Regions from separate parts of the Bacillus sp. 3255 genome, predicted to be linked through region 3. Evidence: predicted binding sites of a transcription regulator. Region 3 holds the regulator's gene; each other region holds the start of a gene.

The links. The regulator NrdR, encoded in region 3, represses ribonucleotide reductase genes. The targets are predictions, from matches to a motif close to AACACNATATATNGTGTT.
Region 1: the regulator NrdR is predicted to act here: its motif matches at 1,916-1,933, upstream of nrdI (class Ib ribonucleoside-diphosphate reductase assembly flavoprotein NrdI).
Region 2: the regulator NrdR is predicted to act here: its motif matches at 1,680-1,697, upstream of J2X61_RS35655 (adenosylcobalamin-dependent ribonucleoside-diphosphate reductase).

What each region holds. Positions count from the first base shown of each region.
Region 1 covers NZ_JAVDUS010000001.1:150,236-153,514, forward strand. The annotation lists gene nrdE (class 1b ribonucleoside-diphosphate reductase subunit alpha) at 1-1,502, opposite strand, end outside; gene nrdI (class Ib ribonucleoside-diphosphate reductase assembly flavoprotein NrdI) at 1,489-1,848, opposite strand; gene serC (3-phosphoserine/phosphohydroxythreonine transaminase) at 2,455-3,279, opposite strand, start outside.
Region 2 covers NZ_JAVDUS010000037.1:14,155-17,433, reverse strand. The annotation lists gene J2X61_RS35665 (lipoate--protein ligase family protein) at 1-270, shown strand, start outside; gene dat (D-amino-acid transaminase) at 603-1,430, opposite strand; gene J2X61_RS35655 (adenosylcobalamin-dependent ribonucleoside-diphosphate reductase) at 1,749-3,279, shown strand, end outside.
Region 3 covers NZ_JAVDUS010000002.1:291,328-294,606, reverse strand. The annotation lists gene J2X61_RS03960 (MntP/YtaF family protein) at 1-236, shown strand, start outside; gene coaE (dephospho-CoA kinase) at 269-865, shown strand; gene J2X61_RS03950 (lytic transglycosylase domain-containing protein) at 862-1,434, shown strand; gene J2X61_RS03945 (alpha/beta-type small acid-soluble spore protein) at 1,523-1,747, opposite strand; gene nrdR (transcriptional regulator NrdR) at 1,865-2,344, shown strand; gene J2X61_RS03935 (hypothetical protein) at 2,567-2,755, opposite strand; cyclic di-GMP riboswitch class I at 2,806-2,904, opposite strand; gene J2X61_RS03930 (hypothetical protein) at 2,991-3,170, shown strand; gene htpG (molecular chaperone HtpG) at 3,226-3,279, opposite strand, start outside.

The DNA of each region.
Region 1 (3,279 bases), on a different contig from region 3:
GCAATCTCTACGCTTCGCTCAATGGAGTAATAGTTCATCGCCATGAAGAACGTGCGAACGAAATCCTTCGCTTCATCGCTTTCGTAGCTGATTTTGTTTTTGGACAAATACCCGTGCAAATTCATGACGCCAAGCCCAACGGAGTGCAGCTCGCGGTTCGCTTTGGCTACCCCTGGCGCGTTGCTGACCGTCGTCATGTCACTGACTGCCGTCAGGGCGGTCATGCCCTCATGAACCGTCTCGCGCAGCTTCTTGCGCTCCATGACGTTGGTGATGTTCATCGAAGCCAAATTGCAGGAAATATCGCGCAGAATCACGTCGTCTTCGCCGTAATCGTTAATTTCCGAAGTCTCTTGCAGCTGGAAAATCTCCGTGCACAGGTTGGACATCTTAATTGTCCCGATCCCTTTAAGCGCATGATCCTTGTTCGCATTCGTCCGGTTCATGATATACGGATACCCGGATTCCAGCTGGGTTGTCGCAATTTTGACGAGCATGTCGCGCGCACTCATGACGACCTTCTTCTTCACTTTCGGATTCGCCAGCAGCTCATCGTACATCTCGTCGAGATCGAGATCGTCCAAGTGCTTGCCGTAAGCCTGCCATACGGTATATGGCGCAAAAACATGAAGCGGCTGATTTTGTTCCGCCAGCTTGTAGAATTTGTTCGGCACGATCAGGCCGATCGATAATGTTTTCAGACGGGACTTCTCGTCTGCGTTAATTTTTTTGGAATCGAGGAACTCCATCAGATCCCAACCGAAAATGTTGTAATACGCCGCTCCGGAGCCCTTGCGCTGCCCCATTTGGTCGGCATAGGAGAACGCATCCTCCATCAGCTTCAGAACAGGCATAATCCCTTTGGCGGCTCGTTCCACGCCTTTGATCGATTCCCCGCGCCCGCGCAGCTTGGACAGATTGACGGCGACACCGCCACCGATTTTGGACAGCTGCATGCAGGTGGCCAGCACATAGTTAATGGAATTGAGGGAATCGTCCATCTCCAGCAGGAAGCAGGACACCATCTCGCCCCGGCGGCTTTTGCCTGCGTTGAGGAAGGTCGGCGTAGCCGGCTGCAGGCGCTGCTCCATCATCGAGACGGCCAGCGTACGGGCGGTTTCTACGTCTCCTCTGCCCAAGTACAAGGCTACGATCGCTACGCGATCCGGGAAATGCTCGAGGTACAACTCTTTATCATCACTGCGCAAAGCATAATCTGTATAAAATTTCGAGGCAGCCATATAGGAAGCGAACTCGAATTGATTGTCGTGGGCCACTTGATAAACTTCGTTGACTTCATCTTCCGTATAACGCTCATACACATTCTCGTAGTAATTATTGTCGATCATGTAACGAACTTTCGAAGAGGTATCGGGGAAAGTGAGGCTTTTGCTGTGGACGTCCTTCATGAAAACTTCAACGGCTTCTTTGTCCTTCTCCAGTTGAAAAAATCCGTCTGCTGCGCGTTGCATCAATAAATTATTCAGCTCAATGTGCCGCAATTGCATGTACCCCCTGAACAAATCGTTCTACATCATTTTTGGTGCCGGATAGCTCAAACTTGGTTAACACCGGCACATCGTATTGCTGGGAGATGGTGTCTGCGCTCTTCGCAAACCCGTCGCCCCAGTTGCGGTTCCCGCTTGCTGCGACTCCGATCAAATGAGAAGCGTTCGTTTCCAGGAACGAGGCCACCTTCTCAGGAACTTGACCAAATCCGGTCGTATAGGTAACGAGCACGAAGGGCTCGTCCACTTTCATCGCTTCCTCGATTTGGATGGCCGGCATTTTCAGCTTGTTAATAAACCGGCGAACATTTCCTGTTTTCGAATCGTAAGCAATCAGCATGGGCTCCGTCTCCTGTCATGTATCTTCAATCTCAAGCAAAACCGTATCTAGTGAGTCTTATGTATGAAACTCTATATCTAGTAAGTCGTATGTAGCTTACCTATCAACTATATCTAGTCGTGCGGCCTTCGGCTCGACAAAAGAAGCGGAATTTCGCAAATGGCTAAGCGGCTGAAAAAGCGCGATATCAAGGGATTTTCCCGGTTATTCCGCGGAATTCCGCGATCCGTCCGGCTTCTCTTAATTTCCCATTTTTCCACGACATCTAGTTGATAGATTCAAATTTATATCAATATATAGTGTTTGTCAACGTGTGAAATCTCACATTTTCGGTCTCAAAATACCGAATCCCAGACAGGACGTGGCTCGCGGGGATTTGAAATTTTTTTTGGAGTTTTGCCTTGAAATTTTCACATTTGTCGAAAGGAATCCGCCGACCCTGTCCTACTAGATATAGATTCGGGTTATACCGGCACACAGCTCGCCAGAGACGCCTGAGCGGCCGTCTAAGGGCCATGCCGGCGAAGATCGGGATATTGGCCTCCCAACCAAAAAAAGCTACTCACGCGCACACGAGGGTGCTGTGAGTAGCTCTTGAACCGTATCTTAACTATTGCGCTTGTGGAAATCCTTCATGAACTCCGCGAGCGCTTGGCAGGAAGCGTACGGAACCGCATTGTACGTCGATGCGCGCAGACCGCCTACGCTGCGATGTCCTTTCAGGCCGATGAAGCCGTTCTGCTCGGTTTCCTTGATGAATTTCTTCTCCAATTCTTCATCCTGCAGACGGAACGTAATGTTCATGGCCGAACGGCTGCCCTTGTCGACAGGACCGCGGTAGAAGCCGCCGCTTTGATCGATGGCATTGTAGATCAGACCGGATTTCTCCAGGTTGTTCTTCTCGATAACGGCTAGTCCGCCCTGCTCCTGAATCCATTTGAGCACCAGGTTGACCATGTAGATGGAATACACCGGCGGCGTATTGTACAAGGAATTGTTTTTGCTGTGGATTTCGTAACGGAACATCGTGGCAATGTTTTTCGGCAAATCCTGCAGCATGTCTTCCTTGACGATGACGACCGTCACACCGGAAGGACCGAGATTTTTTTGCGCGCCGGCATAGATCATGCCGAATTTCGACACGTCGACCGGACGGCTTAAGATGTCACTGGACATGTCGCCGATGAGCGGTACGCTGCCCGTGTCCGGATAGCTTTGGAACTGCGCGCCTTCGATCGTTTCATTGGATGTGATATGCAAATAAGCCGAGTCCGGATGAAGGTTGATTTCACTAAGATCCGGAATTTTCATGAATTTATTTTCTTTGGAGGAGGCTGCGATATTCACTTCGCCGAACAAGGAAGCTTCCTGCACCGCTTTCTCCGCCCAAGCGCCTGTCAGCACATAGCTGCCCACTTTGCCCGGCTTCAA
Region 2 (3,279 bases), on a different contig from region 3:
TTCCGCATGCTGCGCTTCTCGAACGAGAAGGTGGCGGAGCGGATGAAGCAAAGCTTCCTGAAGAAAGCTGTGGCGATTAACGAACTGCTGCGGGCGCAGGGCAAAGAGCCGGTTACGCTGGCACAGGTCGAGGCGGCGTTCCGCCGGGAGATTGCGCTGGGGTTAGGCGTGGAGCTGGTAGAAGCGCCATTGACGCCTTTCGAGACGGAATTGGCGGAGCAGCTGGTGCGGGAGAAGTATGGCACCGACGATTGGAATTTGCGGCGGTGAAGTTTGCTGAAAAAGAGGGGCGGCCTCTTCGGCTCAGTTAGCTCTAACGGACACAGGAGCCGCTAATCGGTCGAAAAGAGAGACGTTTCGGCGCTAACGGACAAGGGAGCCGTTATTACCCGAATTCTCCGCGATATGGCGGGATTTGAGGGGAAATAACAGCTTCCGTGTCCGTTACAATTGCTGGGCGGCTCCTAAACGCGGAATAAGCGCGGCTGTGTCCGTTAGAATTTGAAGAAGGCGGCTAAAACAAAGGAGCTAAGCAAGTTAAATTGCTTAGCTCCTTCTTTAATGCTAAAAACCCCTTGATGAAGTTATTTAGTAATCCTCCACTAAGCGAAAGTCCGAACGAATTCCTCCTGCAGCCTGCGGGTTTGCGGCCCGGGTACGCCGGTGCCGATGGCGGCGCCGTCCACTTCCAGAATCGGAGTCACCTCAACGGTCGTCCCCGTAATGAAAGCTTCGTCCGCCAGCATGAGCTGCTCGGTCGTAAAGGCTTCCTCGCTGACCGGTATGCCTATCGAGCGGGCCAGACGCAGAACAACCGCACGGGTAATACCGTGCAGAATCAAATGATTGGCCGGATGCGTATACAGCACGCCGTCCTTGATCATCATGATGTTGGAGGCGCTGCACTCCGTCACGGTTCCTTCGCGATGCAGGATGACTTCCTGCACACCGTGATCGAGCGCTGCCTGCTTCGCCATCACATTGGGGAGCAGGTTCAGCGTTTTGAGATCGCAGCGGAGCCAGCGAATATCGGCGAATGTAATGGTTTTGATGCCGTTATGTATGGTTGCGGCGGGGCGGGGGACCTCCGTGCAGTAAGCGAGCATTACCGGTTCGGATTGCTGCGGAAAAGGATGGGCGCGAGGCGCTTCGCCACGGGTCACTTGCAGATAGACCGTGCCTTCAATGAGATGATTGCGCGCCACAAGACCGGTTAGAATTTCCTCAATCCGCTGCACGGGATAAGGCAGTTCGATGCGAACCTCGCTTGCAGTTCTTGCAAGACGCTGCATATGGGCATCAGCCTCATACAGATGGCCGTTATATACGCGGAATACTTCATAGATGCCATCCCCGAAATAGTACCCGCGATCGTCCGGCGAGACGTGAAGATCCTGCTTGTTGATGAACTCATTTTTATAAAAATACATATGGCTTGCAGCCCCTTTCGATAAAAAAAACGAACAAATGTTCTAAAAATGATGGACTTATGATATACTAAGTATAGGTTAGCAAAGGAAATCGCGAACGTCAAAAATTGCAGATCCGGTACAAATCTACGAAATAACGAGAATTGAACAGCTTATCCGAGCTAATGTGGCGATAGTTTCTCTTTTCGTATCAAAATTGGTCCTTTAGCCATTCGAAGATCAATATCTGGTGGTGTATAATGAATATCTCACACCATATATTGTAATTTTTATTTTAGTTGCAGCTGAATCTGTAGCTTATTGGGAGGGCATTTATCGATGGGGATTGCGCAATCAGGGAAGAAGCTGGAAGGTTTAAGCGAGAAAATATTTTTGGATCGCTATGCACTCAAGAATGCGGATACGAGCCTTGCGAAAGTCGGGGATACCGTTCTTGTATTAACGAAGGATGACCCTAAATTCCCAGCCAAAGAAGTAGGAGAAATTATCAGCCGTGACGGCGGCACCGTTCAAGTGCGCACGCGGAGCGGCGAAACGGTTACATCCCAGGTAGAGAAGCTGACGCTAAACATAGAGAAGACACCGGAAGAAATGTGGGATCGTTTGGCGGGTGCCATGGCATCCGTGGAGGCAACGCCGGAGAAACGCAAAGAATGGACGGACAAATTCAGATATATTCTTGATGATTGGAAGCTTGTACCGGGCGGGAGAATTGCTGCCGGCGCCGATGCCAGCGACGAATTAACGCTTTTCAACTGCTATGTGATCCCGTCTCCGCATGACAGCCGCGGCGGCATTATGAGCACGCTGTCGGAGATGACCGAAATCATGTCCCGCGGCGGCGGAGTCGGCATCAACCTGTCTTCGCTGCGACCACGCCGCTCCGTTGTGAAGGGCGTTAACGGCTCCTCCAGCGGCGCCGTGTCATGGGGAGGATTGTTCAGCTACACGACCGGTCTGATCGAGCAGGGCGGAAGCCGCCGCGGCGCGCTTATGCTGATGATCAATGACTGGCACCCGGATCTGGAAGATTTCATTACGGTCAAATCGACGATGGGCCAAATTACGAACGCCAACTTATCCGTTTGCGTCAGCAATGGATTCATGAAGGCTGTGAAGGAAGATTTGGAGTGGGAGCTTGTATTCCCGGATACGACGGACCCTGAATACGATGAGAAGTGGGATGGCAATCTGGACGCTTGGCGGAAGCTCGGCAAAGCCGTGAAGCCATACCGTACGGTGCGGGCGCGCGAAGTCTGGCATACGATTATCGAGTCTGCCTGGAAATCGGCCGAACCCGGCGTCGTATTCATGGAATACTACAACCAAATGTCCAACAGCTGGTATTTCAATCCGATCATTTGTACGAATCCGTGCGGAGAGCAAGGGCTTCCAGCTTGGGGCGTATGCAACTTGTCGGCGATCAACCTCTCGAAGTTCTACGATGCCGAGAAGCATGACGTCAACTGGGCGGAGCTGGCGACTGTTGTCCGCTACTCCACGCGTTTCCTTGACAATGTCATCGACAAGACGCCGTATCATTTTGAAGAGAACCGTGCCAACCAGCAGAACGAACGCCGTGTAGGATTGGGGTCCATGGGCCTTGCCGAGCTGATGATCAAATTGAAGATCCGTTACGGAAGTCCGGAATCGCTGGTATTTCTGGACAAAATCTATGGCTTTATAGCCAAAGAAGCCTATCTGGCATCGGCGGAAATTGCCGGCGAGAAAGGTTCATTCCAAGCGTTCATCGCGGATAAATTCCTGGAGAGCGGCTTCATGAAGAACATGACCCGAGTGTTCCCGGAGGTCGGGGAGGCTATCCAGCAGCAAGGCATGCGGAACGTCA
Region 3 (3,279 bases):
AAGCGACGCTGCTCGGCTTGGCTCTCTCTCTGGATGCGTTCGGGGCAGGGATCGGTGCGGCGCTCATCGGCTTCGTCCCTTTGTTAACAGCCTCGGTCATCTCGATTTCGAGCGGTTCTTTCATTGCTTTAGGATTAAGAGTAGGCTTTCGGTATGCGGAAATGAATTGGATGAAGAAATTATCGATTCTTCCAGGTTGTGTGCTTATTCTTATGGGTTTATTGAAAATGTTATAGTGCCAGGAATACGCTTAGGAGAGAAGAAGCTTATGAATATCGGGTTAACAGGAGGAATCGCCTGCGGCAAAAGCACGGTTAGCGCCATGCTGGTAGGCCGCGGCGCTCTATTGGTAGATGCAGATCAAATAGCCCGCGACGTTGTCGAGCCCGGCAGCCCTGTTCTCGAACAGGTTGCTGCCCATTTTGGACAAGCGGTTCTTCAGGAAGACGGCACTCTGCACAGGAAGAAGCTCGGGCAGATTGTCTTCGGCGATGCCGAAGCCCGCAAGCAGCTGGAAAGCATTCTGCACCCGCCGATCCGCAAGCAAATCCGGGAGCAAATGGAAGCTTACGAAAGTCAGTATCCGGACAAGCTGGTTGTCGTGGACATTCCATTGCTGTACGAATCGAATTTAGCTCATTTGTTTGAACAGGTGATGGTTGTTTATGTGCCCCGCCATGTTCAATTGGAACGCTTGATGGTGAGGGACGGCTTGACGGAAAGCGCAGCCAACAACCGGATAGACGCGCAGATGTCGATTGAAGAAAAACGCAAACTAGCGGATATCGTGATCGACAACAGCGGAACGCAGGAAGACACCTATGCGGAGGTCGAACGATTTTGGCTAGGGAAGGGGCTTTCATGAAGTTTCTACGCAAAAAGCGAGTGTTTGCTCTCTTGCTCATTTGCTTCATTATGGTTCTCTTTATGAATAGCTCTTTTATAGGAAGAAAGCTGTATCCGATTTATTTTCAGCAGGAGATTAAGCAAAGTGCGGCGAAACACAATATAGACCCTTTCCTGATCGCAGCCATCATTCGGGTAGAGACGAATTATAAGTATCACCTGGAGTCGAGCAAAGGAGCGCTCGGTCTCATGCAGCTAATGCCGGACACGGCGGAATGGATCGTAGAGTCTACGAATTTAGGGCCTCATACGCAAGCGGATTTATTAAAAGCGGAAGTAAACATTAATCTCGGGTCTTGGTATTTGAGCTGGCTGACGAGGCATTACAACGGAAACTTGATTTATGCGATTGCGGCTTACAATGCAGGACAGGGGAATGTGAATAAATGGAAGCAAAATGAAATTTGGGATGGCACGCAAGAACACATCGACCAGATTCCATTCGGTGAAACCCGGCATTATGTACAACGCGTGATCTATTATTACGAGAAATACACGAAGCTGTATTCCGAGCAATGGGAAACTTGACATAAACAAAGAAGCATTGGACCAGCTCCTTGTGGGGGCTAGCGTCCAATACTTCCTGTTGTGCAGTCACCCGGCTAACTCTTCAAGATTACTTGAATTGACCAGCCAAAGATTGTTCTGCGATTTGTACCAGGCGACGAGTAATGTGACCACCGATGGCACCAGTATCACGAGTAGCCATGTTACCGTAGTATCCATCTTGTGGGATAGCGATACCCAGTTCTTGAGCCACTTCGTATTTCAACTGATCCAGTGCTGCGTTAGCTTGAGGAACAACTAGAGTGTTGCTATTGCTGTTGCTGCCTGCGCCCATGTCTGTTCACCTCCTTGTCGGTTGGTACTAGTATTGTGCGCACTTCTCCGGAGTTCATGACTTGTAACATATGGTAATAGATCATTACATAGAAGAAGAGAAAGGAGAGAAGAGCGAATGAAGTGTCCATTCTGTGATTATTCCGGTACGAAGGTGCTTGATTCCCGTTCGGCGAATGAGAATAAATCGATCCGCCGCCGCCGCGAATGCGAGAAATGCGCGCGCAGATTCACAACCTTCGAGATGGTGGAAGAAACGCCGCTTATCGTGATTAAGAAGGATGGAAGCCGGGAAGAATTTAGTCGAGAGAAAGTACTGAGAGGCTTGATTCGAGCTTGCGAGAAGCGTCCGGTTTCGATGGAAAGGCTGGAAATGCTCGTATCCGAGGTCGAAATGCAGCTTCGGACGACCGCACACGCGGAAGTAGACAGCCTGCACATCGGGGAAATTGTGATGGAGCAGCTGTACCCGGTCGATGAAGTGGCGTACATTCGCTTCGCCTCCGTCTACCGGCAGTTCAAAGACATCAATATGTTTCTCAAAGAGCTCACACAAATATTGGGCAAGCATGACCCCGGTCTTCTCCGGGATAAATAAGATAAGCCGGTCTGACTCATGGGAGTCTGACCGGCTTTTTTATGCTAAACTTTAAACCTTAAATCTGACAAAAAATAATAAAAAGACAGCGGAGCATTTCCGCTGTCTTGGGCTGTTAGGGAAGATAAACCGCATCAATACGCGATTTGTGACCTTATCAAAAAAAAAAATTCTATAGACATCAACCGACTGCATTTTTGTGCGTGTTCATGCATAATGCTGTTATTGGGTACGTTTGTCCAGTTCGCTTCTTAGAAAATGAATAAACCGAATCGACTCCTCAACGGATAACACATTGTTATTGAACTTAAAGGAGAACATATTCAAAATATCATTTTCCGGCAGATGCAAATTAGCAATCAAGTGCTCAACATCCAAGCTCATGCTACCGTCTAAAACAATTTTCCCCATTCTATTTAACTCCTCCTTTGGTCATTCTACACGAATCGGACGGAGGCGCTTCTGGCAGCTGGCTGACATTTTGGACATGATGCAATATGGCCAATTTAGTCCCTATAGCTTTGCGTCACCACTTTTCAATGGTTTTGCCTTTGTCGTACCGATTCATGCTTGTAACAAAACTATATCATATTTTTAAGCGCAATGTTCTGATTTATTACATTTATTCGAAGGATGGTAGAAGAATATGTCCGTCAAATCCAATCCAATTCCAGGTTTCCCTTATGAACTCGACATCGTGAAAGTGGCTCGTTCTCTCGGAATCGATCAGGACCGTTTGTTAGCCTATGTGTATGATGGCACTGACTCTAATAAGGGAAGTGAGCATAGATCCGCACATCTCCTGGAATTGGAAGATCTGACTTAATCAAAGAAGCCCTGCTACCGGTTCCGGTGACAGGGCTTCATATGGCTTCTGGGGGTTACACCATGATTTTGCAAATATCGTTCGTGAATTCAACAGGATCTTGCAGCGG